3 regions of the Streptomyces sp. NPDC037290 genome follow, and region 1 is predicted to be linked to each of the others. Evidence: riboswitches for the same ligand, from Rfam matches in the RefSeq annotation. Region 1 holds a riboswitch; each other region holds the start of a gene.
The links. Region 1 has a riboswitch for cyclic di-AMP ahead of ACZ7HQ_RS06480 (M23 family metallopeptidase). Riboswitches for the same ligand answer to the same signal wherever they lie in the genome.
Positions count from the first base shown of each region.

Region 2: linked by a shared signal. The riboswitch ahead of ACZ7HQ_RS21390 (transglycosylase family protein) and the one ahead of ACZ7HQ_RS06480 (M23 family metallopeptidase) in region 1 are both predicted to bind cyclic di-AMP.
Region 3: linked by a shared signal. The riboswitch ahead of ACZ7HQ_RS26115 (M23 family metallopeptidase) and the one ahead of ACZ7HQ_RS06480 (M23 family metallopeptidase) in region 1 are both predicted to bind cyclic di-AMP.

Region 1 is NZ_JBVJVZ010000002.1:162,676-168,338, reverse strand. Features, by position in the region: gene ACZ7HQ_RS06495 (bifunctional acetate--CoA ligase family protein/GNAT family N-acetyltransferase) at 1-371, opposite strand, end outside; gene ACZ7HQ_RS06490 (HPr family phosphocarrier protein) at 550-831, shown strand; gene ACZ7HQ_RS06485 (GntR family transcriptional regulator) at 1,005-1,700, opposite strand; gene ACZ7HQ_RS06480 (M23 family metallopeptidase) at 1,901-2,644, opposite strand; cyclic di-AMP (ydaO/yuaA leader) riboswitch at 2,657-2,819, opposite strand; gene ACZ7HQ_RS06475 (M16 family metallopeptidase) at 3,066-4,454, opposite strand; gene ACZ7HQ_RS06470 (M16 family metallopeptidase) at 4,451-5,663, opposite strand, start outside.
Region 2 is NZ_JBVJVZ010000005.1:587,489-593,151, forward strand. Features, by position in the region: gene ACZ7HQ_RS21375 (nucleoside triphosphate pyrophosphohydrolase) at 1-326, shown strand, start outside; gene ACZ7HQ_RS21380 (cytochrome P450 family protein) at 323-1,633, shown strand; gene ACZ7HQ_RS21385 (transglycosylase family protein) at 1,784-2,872, shown strand; cyclic di-AMP (ydaO/yuaA leader) riboswitch at 3,055-3,228, shown strand; gene ACZ7HQ_RS21390 (transglycosylase family protein) at 3,233-3,922, shown strand; gene eno (phosphopyruvate hydratase) at 4,216-5,523, shown strand; gene ACZ7HQ_RS21400 (FtsB family cell division protein) at 5,640-5,663, shown strand, end outside.
Region 3 is NZ_JBVJVZ010000007.1:382,455-388,117, reverse strand. Features, by position in the region: gene trmB (tRNA (guanosine(46)-N7)-methyltransferase TrmB) at 1-92, shown strand, start outside; gene ACZ7HQ_RS26125 (PrsW family intramembrane metalloprotease) at 135-1,427, shown strand; gene ACZ7HQ_RS26120 (aldo/keto reductase) at 1,526-2,470, opposite strand; gene ACZ7HQ_RS26115 (M23 family metallopeptidase) at 2,550-3,602, opposite strand; cyclic di-AMP (ydaO/yuaA leader) riboswitch at 3,612-3,789, opposite strand; gene ACZ7HQ_RS26110 (PP2C family protein-serine/threonine phosphatase) at 4,045-5,226, opposite strand; tRNA gene ACZ7HQ_RS26105 (tRNA-Met) at 5,382-5,455, shown strand; gene ACZ7HQ_RS26100 (dihydrofolate reductase family protein) at 5,548-5,663, opposite strand, start outside.

The sequences.
Region 1 (5,663 bases):
GCGTCCTGCACCAGGAAGGCGACCTCGGCCTCGTCGGCGGGCGCGGAGGCGGGCATGCCGTCGGCGCCGATGCGGTCGTAGCGTACGGTGGCGATGAACTCGCCGCCGATGGTGGCCGCGAGTCCCACCCGGTCCACAAAGTCGTGGTGCGTGAAGCGGTGGACGTCCTTGGCGGAGAGCCTGGGGTACGGCGCGAAGAAGCGGTAGTACTTCGACTCGTCCGAAACCTGCTCGTAGAAGCTGACCAGGCGGTCGGCGTCATCAACGGTGATGGGCCTGACGCGTGCGGTACCCCCGTCGCGCAGCACCACGTCCGCCTCCCAGTGGGCGGGGTACTGGTGCCGGTCCTGCCGGTCCGCCGAGGTCTGCATGGGCCCCAGAGTACGGCTCGCGTACGACAACGGCGCGGGGCAGTCTGTGGAGGACGGAAGCTGGAACCGAGGCCGCGGTTCCGGCGCCGCACCGGAGCGGAGGAAGATCCGATCCGGGCATGCTTCGCGGTATGGGAAACTGGTCTAGACAACCCTGAAGACTGAAGGGCAGCAACACATGGCTGAGCGCCGCGTCAACGTCGGCTGGGCCGAGGGCCTCCATGCCCGCCCCGCCTCCATCTTCGTCCGAGCCGCCACGGCCGCAGGCGTCCCGGTGACGATCGCCAAGGCTGACGGAAACCCCGTCAACGCGGCCTCCATGCTGGCGGTCCTGGGCCTGGGTGCCCAGGGCGGCGAGGAGATCGTCCTCGCCTCCGACGCCGAGGGCGCGGACGTCGCCCTCGACCGTCTGGCCAAGCTGGTCTCCGAGGGCCTGGAAGAGCTGCCCGAGACCGTCTGAGTGAGACGAGGGAGCCGCGTCACCCATTTCCGGGTGGCGCGGCTTCCGCGTTTTCGGGTGCCGGAAATCAGGACGCGTGAAGGCGAGTGAGAAAGGCATACGAAGGTGCGCGGGAAAAGGGCAGCGGAAATCCGCGTCCACCGAATGCGTCTTCTTTGTATACGACGCTTGTGTTAATGCCGCAGGCTCGGCATGTTTACGCGATGTTGCGAGTTCCTCACACGCTCCCCGCGGTCCGCGCCGGAGGCGAATCGCAGCCGGTGCGCGGCCGTCGCACGCTCGGTGTGCAGCGCCGTGAGCGCCCGCGCCCGCTCGCCGTCGCCGCGCGTCACCGCGTCCACGATGGCGCCGTGCTCCGCCCAGGACTCCACCGGGCTCGGCGGCGCCTCCACCGCGTACATCCAGGCGATCTTGTGCCGCAGCTGGGTGAGCATCGCGGTCAGCGAGGGGCTGCCGCAGGCCTGGGCGAGCGTCTCGTGGAACCAGCCGCCCAGTGAGCGCAGATCGTCGCTGTGGCCCCGCCTGGCCCGCTCCTGGCCGATCCTGACCAGTCCGCGCAGCACCTTCAGGTGGGCCTCCGTGCGCCGCTGGGCGGCCCGCGCGGCCCCGAGCGGCTCCAGGAGCATGCGCATCTCCAGCAGGTCGGCCGCCTCCTGCTCGGTCGGCTCGGCCACGCACGCGCCCGCGTGCCGGCGGGTCAGCACGAAGCCCTCCGCCTCCAGGGTGCGCAGGGCCTCACGGACCGGGACGCGCGAGACGCCGTAGCGGCGGGCCAGGACTTCCTCGGTGAGGCGGCCGCCGCGTTCGTAGACACCGGCGACGATGTCGTCCCGGATCGCCGTACACACCGAGTGCGCCGGAATACGCATGACCGACCTCCGCCTTAATCCCCGTGAAACGTCGACGATGGACGCGTGTTCCGGTGACTCTATTCCAATACGGCGGAAATTCCGACGGCAGGCCGGAATCCATGGATATTTTTTGGTCAGCGACTCCGGCGGACGCCCCAGAAAACGGCGAAAGCCCCGGCCGGTGCGGGCCGGGGCTTGTCAGGAAGAGGGACAGGGTGTCAGACGTCCACGCCGTGCTTGCGCAGATACGCGACGGGGTCCACGTCCGATCCGTAGTCGGGGGTCGTACGGGCCTCGAAGTGGAGGTGCGGGCCGGTGACGTTGCCGGTCGCGCCGGACAGGCCGATCTGCTGGCCCGGGGTGACCCGCTGGCCGGCCGTCACCCCGATCGACGACAGGTGGCCGTACTGGGTGTACATGCCGTCGGCCATCCGGATCACGATCTGGTTGCCGTACGCGCCGCCCCAGCCGGTGGAGACGACGGTGCCGGAGCCGGCCGCGTGGACGGGCGTGCCGCTGGCCGCGTGGAAGTCGATGCCGGTGTGCGAGCCGGAGGACCACAGGGAGCTGCTGGCCTTGTAGGCCGTGGAGACGTAGGAGTCCGCGATCGGGGCGACGAAGGCGTTCAGACGCCTGCGCTCGGCCTCGCGGGCGGCGCGCACCTTGGCCTCGTGGAGCTCCTGGGCCCTCTTGGCCGCGGCCTGCTCGGCCGCCTTCTGCTCGGCGACCTGCCGCTGCGCGGCGGCCTGCGCGTCGATCTGCTCGGCGATGTCGTCGCCTACGGTGACCACCGGGGTGAGGCCGGTCTGCTCGGCGGTGCGCTCGGCGGCGAGCGCCGGGGACGCGGCGAGGGTGCCGATGACGCCGGTGGTGGTGAGGGCCGCGATACCGGCCGCCTGAGCGGTGGTGCGCTTGACCCGGCCGGGCTTGCGGTGCTTCCCGGTGGCGCACATGAACGCCATGGAGTGGCTGGTCCTTTCCTTCCCTCTCGCCTACCGGGTTAGCTGACGGGTTCGGAGCAGGAAGGTCTCCTACGGACCCCCTCGCTGACGCGCGGGCGCCCGATTCACCCCAGGGACTGCATGGGTCCCCGGCTCCCCTGGCTCGCGCCGTACGGGGACTCGGCGATGGCTGTCCGGTGCCGCGGGTGCGGCGCACTGCCTGACGAACAGCCCGGACGACGCTACGAAAGCCCGCTTTCGAATCCCAAACGGATCCCGGCTTTTGTAGCGCATCCCACAGGGCAGACAGGCAACCTCCGCCCCAAATCGGGCATCTGGGGAAGGGAGTGGAACAACAGGGGCCCTGACGGCCTGTCGGTCGTCAGGGCCCCACGCACGCGTGCGGCCGCTCGGTCGGCGCCGGCCGCTGCGACGGTGCCGTCTACTCGGCCGCCACCACGGTCACTTCACCGATGCCGAGCGCCTCGACGGGCGCCTTGATCTGGGAGGCGTCACCTACGAGGACGGTCACCAGGCGGTCCCCCGGGAAGGCGTTCACGACGGCCGCCGTGGCCTCCACCGTGCCCGTCGCCGCCAGCTGCTGGTACAGCGTCGCCTGGAAGTCGTCGGGCAGGTGCTGTTCGACCTGGTCGGCCAGGGTGCTCGCGACGGCCGCCGCGGTCTCGTACTTCAGCGGCGCCACCCCGACGAGGTTCTGCACGGCCACGTCCCGCTCGGCGTCGGTCAGGCCCTCCGCGGCGAGGGTGCGCAGCACCTTCCACAGGTCCTCCAGGGCGGGACCGGTGTTGGGGGTGTCCACGGAGCCGCTGATGGCGAGCATCGAGACGCCCGAGCCGTCCGGCGCGGACCTGAGCACCTGCCCGAACGCCCGCACGCCGTAGGTGTAGCCCTTCTCCTCGCGCAGGACGCGGTCCAGGCGGGAGGTGAGGGTGCCGCCGAGGCAGTAGGTGCCGAGCACCTGGGCGGGCCACACGCGGTCGTGCCGGTCGCGGCCCACGCGGCCGATGAGCAGCTGCGTCTGGACGGCGCCGGGCCGGTCCACGATGACCACGCGGCCGGTGTCGTCCGCGGTCACCGGCGGCACGGGCCGCGGCTCGCCCGGGGTGCCCGTCCAGGCGCCCAGGGTGTCGCCGAGCAGCGCGTCCAGGTCGATCCCGGTGAGGTCGCCGACCACGACCGCCGTGGCCGTGGCGGGGCGGACGTGACGGTCGTAGAAGGCGCGTACGGCGGCGGCGTCGATCTTCTCGACGGTCTCCTCGGTGCCCTGCCGCGGACGCGACATGCGCGAGGTCGCCGGGAACAGCTCCTTGGACAGTTCCTTGGCGGCCCGGCGGGAGGGGTTGGCCAGCTCGTGCGGGATCTCGTCCAGGCGGTTGCGGACCAGGCGTTCGACCTCGCTCTCGGCGAAGGCGGGCGCGCGCAGGGCGTCGGCGAGCAGGCCGAGGCCCTTGCCCAGGCGGGAGGCCGGGACCTCCAGGCTGAGCCGGACGCCGGGGTGGTCGGCGTGCGCGTCCAGGGTGGCGCCCGCGCGCTCCAGCTCGGCGGCGAACTCCTCGGCGGAGTGCTTGTCGGTGCCCTCGGAGAACGCCCGCGCCATGATCGTGGCGACGCCGTCCAGGCCGGCCGGCTCGGCGTCCAGGGGGGCGTCGAGCAGGACCTCGACGGCGACGACCTGCTGGCCGGGGCGGTGGCAGCGCAGCACGGTCAGGCCGTTGTCGAGCGCGGCGCGCTCGGGGGCCGGGAAGGCCCAGGGCCTGGCCTCGCCGGGCTGCGGCTGGGGGTGGAAGTCCATGGTGGCGAGCTCGGTCACTTGGCCGTCTCCTCGTTCTCGTTACCGGCCTCTACGGTCGCTTCCTGCTCGGGGTCCTCGGGGACGTCGGCGTCCGGGGCCTGCTCCGGGGACTTCGGCTCGTAGACCAGGACCGCGCGGTTGTCGGGGCGCAGACGGGCCTTGGCGACCTCCTGGACCTCCTCGGGGGTCACCGCCAGCACGCGCTTCACGGCGGTCAGGGCGAGCTGCGGGTCGCCGAACAGGACGGCGAACCGGCACAGTTCGTCCGCGCGGCCGGCGACCGTGCCGAGCCGGTCCAGCCACTCGCGCTCCAACTGGGCCTGGGCCCGCTCCATTTCCTCGGGCGTGGGGCCCTCCTCGGCGAACCGGGCCAGCTCCTCGTCGATGGCGGCCTCGATGACCGGCACCTCGACGTCACCGGAGGCCTTCACGTCCAGCCAGCCCATCGAGGGCGCGCCGGCGAGGCGCAGCAGGCCGAAGCCGGCCGCGACGGCCGTACGGTCGCGGCGCACCAGCCGGTTGTACAGGCGGGACGACTCGCCGCCGCCGAGGACGGTCAGGGCGAGGTCGGCCGCGTCGCACGCGCGTGTGCCGTCGTGCGGCAGCCGGTAGGCGGCCATCAGGGCACGCGCCGGGACCTCCTCCACGACGATCTCGCGCTTCTGCTCGCCGATGACCTCCGGCAGGGCGCCGTCACGGGGGGCGGGCTTGCCGTCGTGGGACGGGATGGACCCGAAGTACTTCTCGATCCAGGCGAGGGTCTGCCGGGGGTCGATGTCGCCGACCACGGAGAGCACCGCGTTGTTCGGCGCGTAGTAGGTGCGGAAGAACCGGCGGGCGTCCTCGAGAGTGGCCGCGTCCAGGTCCGCCATCGAGCCGATCGGCGTGTGGTGGTAGGGGTGGCCCTCCGGGTACGACAGGCCGGTCAGCTTCTCGAAGGCGGTGCCGTAGGGCACGTTGTCGTAGCGCTGGCGGCGCTCGTTCTTGACGACGTCCCGCTGGTTCTCCATGGACTCGTCGTCCAGGGCGGCCAGCAGCGAGCCCATGCGGTCGGCCTCCAGCCAGAGGGCGAGCTCCAGCTGGTGCGCGGGCATGGTCTCGAAGTAGTTGGTGCGCTCGAAGCTGGTGGTGCCGTTGAGCGAGCCGCCCGCGCCCTGCACCAGCTCGAAGTGACCGTTGCCCTTGACCTGTGCCGAACCCTGGAACATCAAGTGCTCGAAAAGGTGA
Region 2 (5,663 bases), on a different contig from region 1:
AGAAGCGGCGCACCTCGGTCACGGAGGGCGTTCCGCTCGCCCAGCCCGCGCTGGCCCTCGCCGCCAAGCTCGCCTCCCGCGCCCGCACCGCGAAGCTGGACGTCCCGCTGCCCCGCGGCGAGGGGATCGGGTACGAGCTGCTCGCGCTGGCGGTCCGTGCCGAGGCGGCGGGCGCGGACCCGGAGGCGGCCCTGCGGGCGGCGGCCCGGGCGTACCGGGAGGCGATCCGGGAGGCGGAGGGCGCCGGGCCGGAGGCTGCGGGCGCGGTCGGCGGCGGCCACCGGGACGCGGAGGCCCACCCGAGTCCGGATACGGTCGAGGAGTGACCGACCAGCACCACCCCCAGGCCGCTCGCGGCCCCGCCCCGGAATCGGCTCCCACCCTGTTCACCTGGGAGTTCGCCACCGACCCCTACCCCGCCTACGCCTGGCTGCGCGAGCACGCCCCGGTGCACCGGACACGGTTGCCCAGTGGGGTCGAGGCCTGGCTGGTCACCCGGTACGCCGATGCCAAGCAGGCCCTGGCCGACCAGCGGCTGAGCAAGAACCCGGCGCACCACGACGAGCCCGCGCACGCCAAGGGCAAGACCGGCATCCCCGGCGAGCGCAAGGCCGAGCTGATGACCCATCTGCTGAACATCGACCCGCCGGACCACACCCGGCTGCGCCGGCTGGTCAGCAAGGCGTTCACCCCGCGCCGGGTCGCCGAGTTCGCGTCGCGCGTGCAGGAGCTGACCGACCACCTCATCGACGGGTTCGCCGAGAAGGGCTCGGCCGACCTCATCCACGAGTTCGCCTTCCCGCTGCCCATCTACGCCATCTGCGACATGCTCGGTGTCCCGCGCGAGGACCAGGACGACTTCCGGGACTGGGCGGGCATGATGATCCGCCACGGCGGAGGGCCGCGGGGCGGCGTCGCCCGGTCCGTCAAGAAGATGCGCGGCTATCTCGCCGAGCTGATCCACAAGAAGCGCGAGGCGCTGCCCGCCGAACCGGCGCCCGGCGAGGACCTCATCTCCGGCCTCATCCGCGCCTCTGACCACGGCGAGCACCTCACCGAGAACGAGGCCGCGGCGATGGCGTTCATCCTGCTGTTCGCCGGCTTCGAGACGACCGTCAACCTCATCGGCAACGGCACCTGCGCGCTGCTCACCCACCCCGAGCAGCGCCGGCGGCTGCAGGACTCCCTGGCCGGGCGGGAATCGGGCCTGCTGGAGACCGCGGTGGAGGAACTCCTGCGCTACGACGGCCCGGTGGAGCTGGCCACCTGGCGGTTCGCCACCGAGCCGCTCACCATCGGCGGCCAGGACATCGCGGCGGGGGATCCGGTGCTCGTGGTGCTCGCGGCGGCCGACCGGGACCCGGAGCGGTTCGCCGACCCGGACGTGCTGGACCTCGCCCGCCGGGACAACCAGCACCTCGGGTACGGCCACGGCATCCACTACTGCCTCGGCGCACCGCTCGCCCGGCTGGAGGGCCAGACCGCGCTCGCCACGCTCCTCACCCGGCTGCCCGACCTCAGGCTCGCGGCCGATCCGGCCGACCTGCGCTGGCGCGGCGGGCTCATCATGCGCGGCCTGCGCACGCTGCCCGTGGAGTTCACACCGGAGTCCGGCAAAGCCGTAGAACGGTGAACATCAGGGACGTTCAACTCTGTGATCTTCACGTGATCTGCGCGGCATTAACTTGTGACAAGTGATCGTCTGCCGATACGTTCACCCATCAGCGTGGCGAGGTATTTCAGCGCGCCGCGCCGCTCCTGCTGTCGCACGAAAGGCTTCCGCATGCTCTCCGGGAACGGTCGTCACCGTCGCCCCCGTCAGGCTCCGGCCCTCCTCGTCGCGGCCGGAGTGACCGGCTCCGCCATCGCCATCCCGTTGCTCGGCGCCGCGAGCGCCAACGCCGCCGACGGCACCACGTGGGACAAGGTCGCCGAGTGCGAGAGCGGCGGCTCCTGGAGCGCGAGCACCGGGAACGGCTACTACGGAGGCCTGCAGATCTCGCAGGACGACTGGGGCAAGTACGGCGGCACGCAGTACGCCGACAGCGCCGACCAGGCCAGCCGCTCGCAGCAGATAGCCGTCGCCGAGAAGATCCTCGCCGACCAGGGCACCAAGCCGTGGGCCATGTGCGCGCTGACCGCCGGCCTGACCTCCGACTCCGCTTCGGTCGACGTCGACACCGGCGTCGGGGGCTCCGGCGGCACCGCCGGGCCGGGCGACACGTCCGGCTCGGCCGACAGCTCCGACTCGTCCGGTCTGCCGGATTCATCCGCATCCGGTTCCGGCTCGGACTCCAACTCCACGTCCGGCACGGACTCCTCGGGTTCGGATGCCTCCGGCTCCTCGTCCGACGCGAGCACCACCCCGGCCCCGAGCCCGAGCCGCCAGGACACCAAGGCCCCGGACGCGACCGAGGGTCCGACCGGGACCAGCACCCCCAAGTCCGACAAGACTGACAAGTCCGGCTTGACCGGAAGTGGCGGCTCGCGGGGGAGTGACAGCGCGCCCTCGGTGCCCCCCGGTACCGACGAATCGGACAATTACCAGCAGCCTGCCGGTTCTTGGAGTCTGATCGACACCGGTGCGCTCAGCAGTGGCGGGCGTCACCGCGGCGGCAGCGCGGATGAAAGTGCGGACGAAAGCGCGACAAACGGTCAGAACGCCGCTTCTTCGGGCCGTCACGCCGGCCGCGCGGCCAGCACCTACACCGTGCGCGAGGGGGACACCCTCGCCTCCATCGCCGACTCCCTTGGCGTCGACGGCGGATGGCGCGCGCTCTATGACGGGAACAAGAGCGTCATCGGCGCCGACCCGAACCACATCGCGGCCGGTCAGACCCTGGACATCGGTTCTGAAACGGTCCAGAAGTAGCGGCAGTTGACACCCCGTTTCGCCGCTGATGTCCGTTTCGGTGAAAGTGTGGGATGAGTCTCAGAAGCCCTGATCGTCTTTGAAATTCCCTCGATCACCTGTCTACGGTCAAGGCCGCTCGTCACCACGAGCCCCGGCATCCGCAACGCCGAATCCTGCCAGCGGTTGCCCGGGAACAGTCGTCGCGTCAAGCGCCGTGGGCAGGAGCGGGGGACCCAAGGTAAGTGCCGGTCCCGGCGGTTGACGCCGGTACCGGCTGGGGGTGAAGCCGCACCTCGCGAGAGCGAGCGTGCGGCCGGGCAACTCAACCGGCCCGAACCCGACAGCTCACCTCGCAGGCGTCGGTGAGGGGATCGATCCATGCTGTTCACCGGCAAGGGCAAGCACCGCCGTCCGTCCAAGGCCACCCGCGTCATCGCTCTCGCCGGCGTGACCGGCGCCGCCGTCGCCGCCCCGCTGATGGCGGCCGGCAACGCCTCCGCCGCCACCGCCTCCGAGTGGGACGCCGTCGCCCAGTGCGAGTCCGGCGGCAACTGGTCCATCAACACCGGCAACGGCTTCTACGGCGGTCTGCAGTTCTCCGCCTCCACGTGGGCCGCGTACGGCGGCACCGCCTACGCCTCGCAGGCCAACCAGGCCACCAAGGCGCAGCAGATAGCCGTCGCCGAGAAGGTCCTCGCCTCCCAGGGCAAGGGCGCCTGGCCGGTCTGCGGCACGGGCCTGTCGAGCGCCGCCTACAACGGCTCCGCGCCCAGCACCCCCTCGAAGAGCACGGCGCCGAGCACCACCACCCGCTCCACCGGCACGCAGGCCGCCTCCCGCTCCGCCGAGCGCACGGCCCCGTCCGCGAGCAAGACCGTCACCACCCCGACCGGCAAGAAGGTCAAGAAGGGCGACGGCGAGTACAAGGTCGTCAAGGGTGACACCCTTAGCACCATCGCCGAGAAGCACCACGTCCAGGGCGGCTGGCAGAAGCTGTTCAAGCTGAACAAGGACATCGTCGAGGACGCGAACCTCATCTACCCGGGCCAGCAGCTGCACCTGAAGTAGGCGCGGCGGCCCTCGGGTCCGCCCCCCGGTCCCCACGGGCTCCCCGCCCCGGCGCGTGTTCCCCCGTACGCGCCGGGGCGGGGTCTTTTTCTGTGTGCCCCGCGTGTTTCCCCGCTCTTCACCCCCACCCCCCTTTGTTCCGCTCATGAACAATGGGTACCGTCTGCGTGTCCCTCCCCGTCCACGGGGCGGTCGGTCGGTGGCTGATCCCCTGGAGACGGTTAGGCTCTAGTCGCAAGGCAGCGCCGTAAGGCACACCGCCCCGCACTTCCAGCGTCACATCCAAGAAGGAGATGCTCGTGCCGTCCATCGACGTCGTCGTAGCCCGGGAAATCCTGGACTCCCGAGGCAACCCCACGGTCGAGGTCGAGGTCGGCCTCGACGACGGCAGCACGGGTCGTGCCGCCGTCCCGTCCGGCGCCTCGACCGGCGCCTTCGAGGCCATCGAGCTGCGCGACGGTGACCCCAACCGTTACCAGGGCAAGGGCGTCGAGAAGGCCGTCCTCGCCGTCATCGAGCAGATCGGCCCGGAGCTGGTCGGCTACGACGCCACCGAGCAGCGCCTGATCGACCAGGCCATGTTCGACCTGGACGCCACCGACAACAAGGGCTCCCTCGGCGCCAATGCCATCCTCGGCGTCTCCCTCGCCGTCGCCCACGCCGCCTCCGAGGCGTCCGACCTCCCCCTCTTCCGCTACCTGGGCGGTCCGAACGCGCACCTGCTGCCGGTGCCGATGATGAACATCCTCAACGGCGGTTCGCACGCGGACTCCAACGTGGACATCCAGGAGTTCATGATCGCCCCGATCGGCGCGGAGTCCTTCTCCGAGGCCCTGCGCTGGGGCACCGAGGTCTACCACACCCTCAAGAAGGTGCTGAAGGGCAAGGGCCTGTCCACCGGCCTCGGCGACGAGGGCGGCTTCGCCCCGAACCTCGGCTCCAACCGCGAGGCCCTCGACCTCATCCTCGAGGCCATCAAGGAGGCCGGCTACGTCCCCGGCCAGCAGATCGCCCTCGCGCTCGACGTGGCCGCCTCCGAGTTCTACAAGGACGGCACGTACCTCTTCGAGGGCAAGGAGCGCTCCGCCGCCGAGATGACGGAGTACTACGAGGAGCTCGTGGCGGCCTACCCGCTCGTCTCCATCGAGGACCCGCTGTTCGAGGACGACTGGGCCGGCTGGAAGGTCATCACCGACCGTCTGGGCGACAAGGTCCAGCTGGTCGGCGACGACCTGTTCGTCACCAACCCGGAGCGCCTGGCCCGCGGCATCGACGAGGGCACCGCCAACGCCCTGCTGGTCAAGGTCAACCAGATCGGCTCGCTGACCGAGACCCTGGACGCCGTCGAGCTGGCCCAGCGCAACGGCTTCAAGTGCATGATGTCCCACCGCTCCGGCGAGACCGAGGACGTCACCATCGCCGACCTGGCCGTCGCCACCAACTGCGGCCAGATCAAGACCGGCGCCCCGGCCCGCTCCGAGCGCGTCGCCAAGTACAACCAGCTGCTGCGCATCGAGGAGATCCTCGACGACGCCGCGGTGTACGCCGGCCGCAGCGCCTTCCCGCGCTTCCGCGGCCACGCCGAGGTCTCCAAGGGCTGACCTCCACCGGGCTAAGTCTTAGCCAGTCATACGTACGTCCCCGTACCCGGTCCCGTACCGTGTCCGGGGACGTACGCACGTGTGAAGCGCAAGGCAAAGGGGAGGCGGAGAGCCACATGGCCGTGAAGGACCGCGACCGT
Region 3 (5,663 bases), on a different contig from region 1:
GTCCACTGACCCGTTTCGAGGGGCAGGGTCTGGACAAGGGACACGTGGTGAACGATCTGCTCTTCCGGCGCGTACCGCACCGGGACCGATAATCCGCTCCAGCCCCTCGTCCCGCCACCGTTAGGGTCGATGCCGTGGCCACCAGTCCTGCGTTTCCGACGTACCCTCCGGGCCCCGACGGCCTTGTACCGCCCTCCCCGCACTGGTGGCAGCGCCGGTGGGTGCGGTACGGCGCACTGATCACGCTGCTGGCGCTGTCCGGGCTGGTCATCCTCGCGCTGGTGCGCAGACAGACCGGTACGGAGGGGTTTCTCGTCGGACTCGGGCTGGCCGTGCTGCCCGTGCCGTGGCTCATGGCCGCCTTCCGGTGGCTGGACCGGGTGGCACCGGGACCCTGGCGGAACCTGGTCTTCGCCTTCGCCTGGGGCGCGTGCGCGGCGGCGCTGATAGCCATCGTCGCCAACAGCTTCGCGACCAAGTGGATAGCCACCGCCACCGCGGATCCGGCGAGTGCCGACACCCTCGGCGCCACCGTGATAGCGCCGATCGTGGAGGAGTCCGCCAAGGCCGCCGCCGTGCTGCTGGTCTTCCTCTTCCGCCGGCGTGACTTCACCGGGATCGTGGACGGCGTGGTGATAGCCGGGATCACCGCCACCGGGTTCGCGTTCACCGAGAACATCCTCTACCTGGGTACGGCCTTCGGGACCGACCAGCTCACCGGCGGCAGCGGCATCGCCTCCGTCACCGCCGCCACCTTCTTCGTGCGCATCGTGATGTCCCCGTTCGCGCACCCCCTTTTCACCACCATGACCGGCCTCGGCTTCGGCGTCGCCGCCCTCTGCGCCGAGCGGCAGCGGGTCCGGCGGGTGCTGCTGCCAGTCTGCGGGCTGCTGCTCGCGATGAGCATGCACGCCTTCTGGAACGGCTCCTCCACCTTCGGCGCGTTCGGCTTCTTCGCCGTCTACGGCGGCTTCATGGTGCCCGTGTTCGCCCTGCTGACCTGGCTCGCGATCTGGACGCGGCAGCGGGAGCTGCGCACCGTGCGGGAGGAACTGCCGGCGTACGTACTGGCCGGGTGGCTCGGGCCCGCCGAGCCGTTCGCGCTCGGCTCGATGCGGGCGCGGCGGACGGCCCGTGACTACGCCCGCCACCACGCCGGCCGCCCCGCGGCGCTGGCCGTGGCGCAGTACGAGGCGTACGCGACGTCGCTGGCGTCCCTGCGGCACCGGGGGCGCAGGGGGAAGGCCGGGGCCGACTTCGTCGTACGGGAGCGGGAGCTGCTGGACGAGCTGTGGAAGCGCCGGGAGCTGGCCCGGCCGGCTCTGGAGTACGCGGCCAGGGTCTGCGTTCCGGCACCGGTGTACTGGGCTCCGCAGTTCGGGTATCCGGCGGTGCCGTACCCCGCGTACAACCCCTATCGGTCGTAGACCCGGGGGGTTGCGGAGGGTTCGGCACCACCGGAGTCCGCCGTACCACCGGAGTCCGCCGTACCACCGGTTTCGCCGTTGCGGCGGAAAGGGGTGGGCTACGCGGAGGCCTTCGTCAGGCTCGCCACTTCCTCCTCCGTCAGCTTCAGGTCCGCCACGCCCAGCAGTGCCGGGAGCTGGTCCACCGTGCGGGCCGAGGCGATCGGGGCCGTGATCGTCGGCTGGGCGGCCAGCCAGGCGAGGGCGACCGTGGCGACGGGGGCCTCGTGGGCGGCGGCGATCTCGTCCAGGGCCGCCAGGACCTTCTGGCCGCGCTCGGAGTCGGCGTACTGCTGGGCGCGGCCGGCGCGGGCGCTGTCGACCTTGGTGCCGGGGCGGTACTTGCCGGTCAGGAAGCCCGAGGCGAGGGCGAAGTAGGGCACCGCGGAGAGGCCCTCGCGGGCGGCCAGGTCCTGCAGCGGACCCTCGTAGGTGGCGCGGGAGACGAGGTTGTAGTGGGGCTGGAGGGCGACGTAGCGGGCCAGGCCCTCGCGGGCGGAGTGGTCCAGGGAGGCCCGCAGGCGCTCGGGGCTGATGTTGGAGGCGGCGATGTGCCGGACCTTGCCCGCCCTGACCAGCTCGTCCAGCGCGCCGATGATCTCCTCGACCGGCACCTCGGGCTGGTCGTAGTGGGTGTAGTAGAGGTCGATGTAGTCGGTGTCCAGGCGACGCAGGGAGGCGTCGGCGGCGGCCTTGATGTTGGCCGCGGACAGGCCCTGGTACTCGGGGTGCTGGCTGACCTTGGTGGCGATGACCACGCTGTCGCGGTTGCCGCGGGCCCTGAGCCACTTGCCGATGATCGTCTCGGACTCACCGCCCTTGTTGCCCTCGATCCAGGCGGAGTAGGCGTCGGCGGTGTCGATGAAGTTGCCGCCGGCGGCCGTGTAGGCGTCGAGGACGGCGAAGGAGGTCTCCTCGTCGGCGGTCCAGCCGAAGACGTTGCCGCCCAGGGAGAGCGGGAAGACCTCGAGGTCGGAGGAACCGAGTGTGCGCAGAGAAGTCATGCTTCACGTCAACACCGGCGGCGGATGATCGCATTCCGCCGCCGGCGCTGATTTCCCGCGTTTCACACGGGTGACACGATCAGGGGGTGAGGCCCTTGTCCCGCAGCCACGGCGCCGGGTCGATGCCTGCGGCCTGGCCGTTCGGGTGGACCTCCAGGTGCAGGTGCGGACCGGTGACGTTGCCGGTGGCACCGATGCGGCCGATGACCTCGCCGGTCGAGACCTTCTGGCCGACCGAGACGTTGATCGAGGACTGGTGGCAGAACCACAGCTCGGTGCCGTCGTCCAGGGTGAGGACCGTGCGGTAGCCGTAGGCGCCGGCCCAGCCGGCCTGGGTGATCGTGCCGCCGTGGATGGCCTTGATGAGGGTGCCGGTGGGGGCGGCGAAGTCGAGACCGGTGTGGTAGCCGGAGGACCACATGGCGCCGGGCTGTCCGAAGGTGCCGGTGATCGTGTACGAGACGACGGGCAGCTGGTACTGCTTGGCCAGCTCGGCCAGCCGCTTGGCCTCGGCCGCCTTCTTGGCGTCGGCCTCGGCCGCCTTCTTGGCGGTGGCCTCGGCCGCCTTCTTGGCGGTGGCGGCCTTGGCGGCCGCCTCCTTCTCCGCCTTGGCCGCGGCGTCGGCGGTCTGCTTCTCGGCGGCGGCGAGCGCGGCGGCGGTGGCCCTGCTGTCGGCCTTGCTCTGCTGCTGCTCGGCCTGGGCCATGATCCGGTTGCGCAGGGCCTCGCCGGCGTTGCCGCTCTCGGCGCTGTCCGTGCGCGCTCCGACGTTGCTCAGCCCGGTGCTGGTGGCCTGGTGCGCGTCGGAGGAGCCGTCGCCGAAGAGGTGCTCGACGGAGTCCAGGTCCGGCAGGGATATGGAGACCGGCGGCTTGCCGGTGTTGGCGCTGGCCATGCCGCCCGCGCCGACCGCGGCCATCACGCCGACGCCGAGGACGGTGGAGCTGCGCGCGAAGCCGCCGCGCTGCTTGGCGACGCGGTGCCGGCCGCGGACCGGGGAGACGGAGTCCTCGGTGGGGTTCCACTCCTCCCACGGGCCCTCTTCGGCGCGGTAGGAGCCGTAGCCGAAGGTGTCGGGCTCGGCCCCCGCGGGCATGAACGGGGCTTCTGGGGCAGGCGGGTTGGACGCCACTCGGGCGTGCTCCTTTCCTTCCTCCGCCTACCGGGTTAGCTGACGGGTTCGGAGCAGGAAGGTCTCCTACGCGCGTATACCGGAGGTGGACTCCGTGAGTTCACGGCGTTCCACCGCGGTATCCGCGTGATTCACCCCAGGGTTGGTGGTTCCCCGGTTCCCTTACGGGATTCGGCGCGTGCGCACGGAGCCGTCTCTTGTGACGGCTGGGACGACCGCGCTGCGTTATCGAACGTTAATAGACCTGCTGGTCACTTTCCAAGCCGTTCGGCTTGATCATTAGCGTTTTCCGCCCTGGACTTACCGGTCAGGACTGCGACAAAGCGGGCGAGTTGGTCTACGTTCAGGAGTCTCGGCGTTTTTGATGGTGACTCAGATGTTATGCGGAGGGCTGCCGTCCGATCACCCTCGGTACAGATGATCACGCGGCACAGACGAACGATCACGGGCGCCGTACGGCGAGCAGGGCCATGTCGTCCGCCATCCCGCCGCCGGAGTGCCGCCGCACCTCGTCGGCGAGCCGGTCCAGCAGGGCGCCCGGGCCGTCGAAGACACGTCCGGCGAGCCGCCGTTCGGGATCGAAGAACCGGCCGTGCGCGTCCCGGGCCTCGGACAGGCCGTCGGTGTGGAACAGCAGGGTCGCCCCGTCCGGGAAGCGCTCCTGCCGAGCCCGGTCGGGCCACGTCCCCAGGTCGCCCAGGCCGAGCGGCAGCGCGGGCGCGGCGTCGGTGAGCGCGCGCAGGGTGCCGTCGGCGTACAGCAGCAGCGGCGGCGGATGGCCCCGGTTGACGATCCTCACCACGCCGTCGCCGTGCGGGAGTTCGGCGAGGACGGCCGTGGTGAAGCCCTCGAAGGCGTCGACGCCGCCCCGCCGGGCGCCCTCGCGGGCCAGCGCCCGCTCCAGCCGCCGCGCGACCGCCTCCAGCGTGGTCTCCTGCTCGGCCGCCTCCCGGAACGCCCCGATCACCACGGCGACGGCGGCGACCGCGCCCACTCCCTTGCCGCACACGTCACCGACGACCAGCCGGACCCCGTGCGGGGTGTCCTGCACCGCGTACAGGTCGCCGCCGATGAACGCGTCCCGCCGGGCCGCCTCGTAGCAGGCGGCGATCTCGAAGCCGCCGATCCGCTCGGCGGGCTCGGGCAGCACGGCCCGCTGGGCGGCCTCGGCGATCTCCCGGGCGGAGGCGAGCCGCCGGTCGCCGCGGCGGACCACCCGGTTGATCGCGACGGCCAGCAGGGCGACCGTGGCCACGGTGACGACGTCCGTGAAGGCGGCCACCACCGGATGCTCGCCGCCCCGGGCGTGCACCGCGTACATGGCGGCCACGGCCAGGGCGCCGGTCAGGGCGGTACTGCGCAGCGAGGACAGGGGCGCGGCGACCAGCGGGGCGGCGGTGAAGAAGGGGACGGCCGTGAACTGCCTCGGGGTGAGCAGGCCGTACAGGATTCCGCCCGTGATCAGCAGGGCGGGCAGGGCGCGGGCGAGGGAGCGCGGGGTCGGCCGGCGGCTGTGCCGCACCGGGGCGGGCTCGTCGCCGGGGCCGGGGCCGGGCACGGGGTCACCGGGGAGCCGGGCGCCCGCCCTGACGTACTGGCTCTCCTCCACCTCTCCTGGGCGCACCGCTTGTCTCCCGCATGTCCGACGTAGGTCCAGCGTGGCCGCAGCCGGCCCGCCGGGCGACCGCGGTGGACCGAGCGGATGACCCTCCGGGCGCGGCCCCGGGAAAGGCGGTGTGCGTGCGGCCCTGAACATGGGGTACTCTGGAGTCACAACGACGCGGGGTGGAGCAGCTCGGTAGCTCGCTGGGCTCATAACCCAGAGGTCGCAGGTTCAAATCCTGTCCCCGCTACTGAAGACTCAGGGCCGGAAGCCAGATGGTTTCCGGCCCTGAGTGTTGTGCAGGCCGACGGCGGTGCCGCGCCCTCCGAAGAGGGCGCGGGGTCACCCCAGCAGATGCGCGTTCGGCGCCTTGGCGACGTCCTCCAGCTCCGGGAGTACGACCACCTCCGCGCCCCCCTGTGCCAGGACCCCGGCCCCGTCGGCCGCGGAGACAAAGG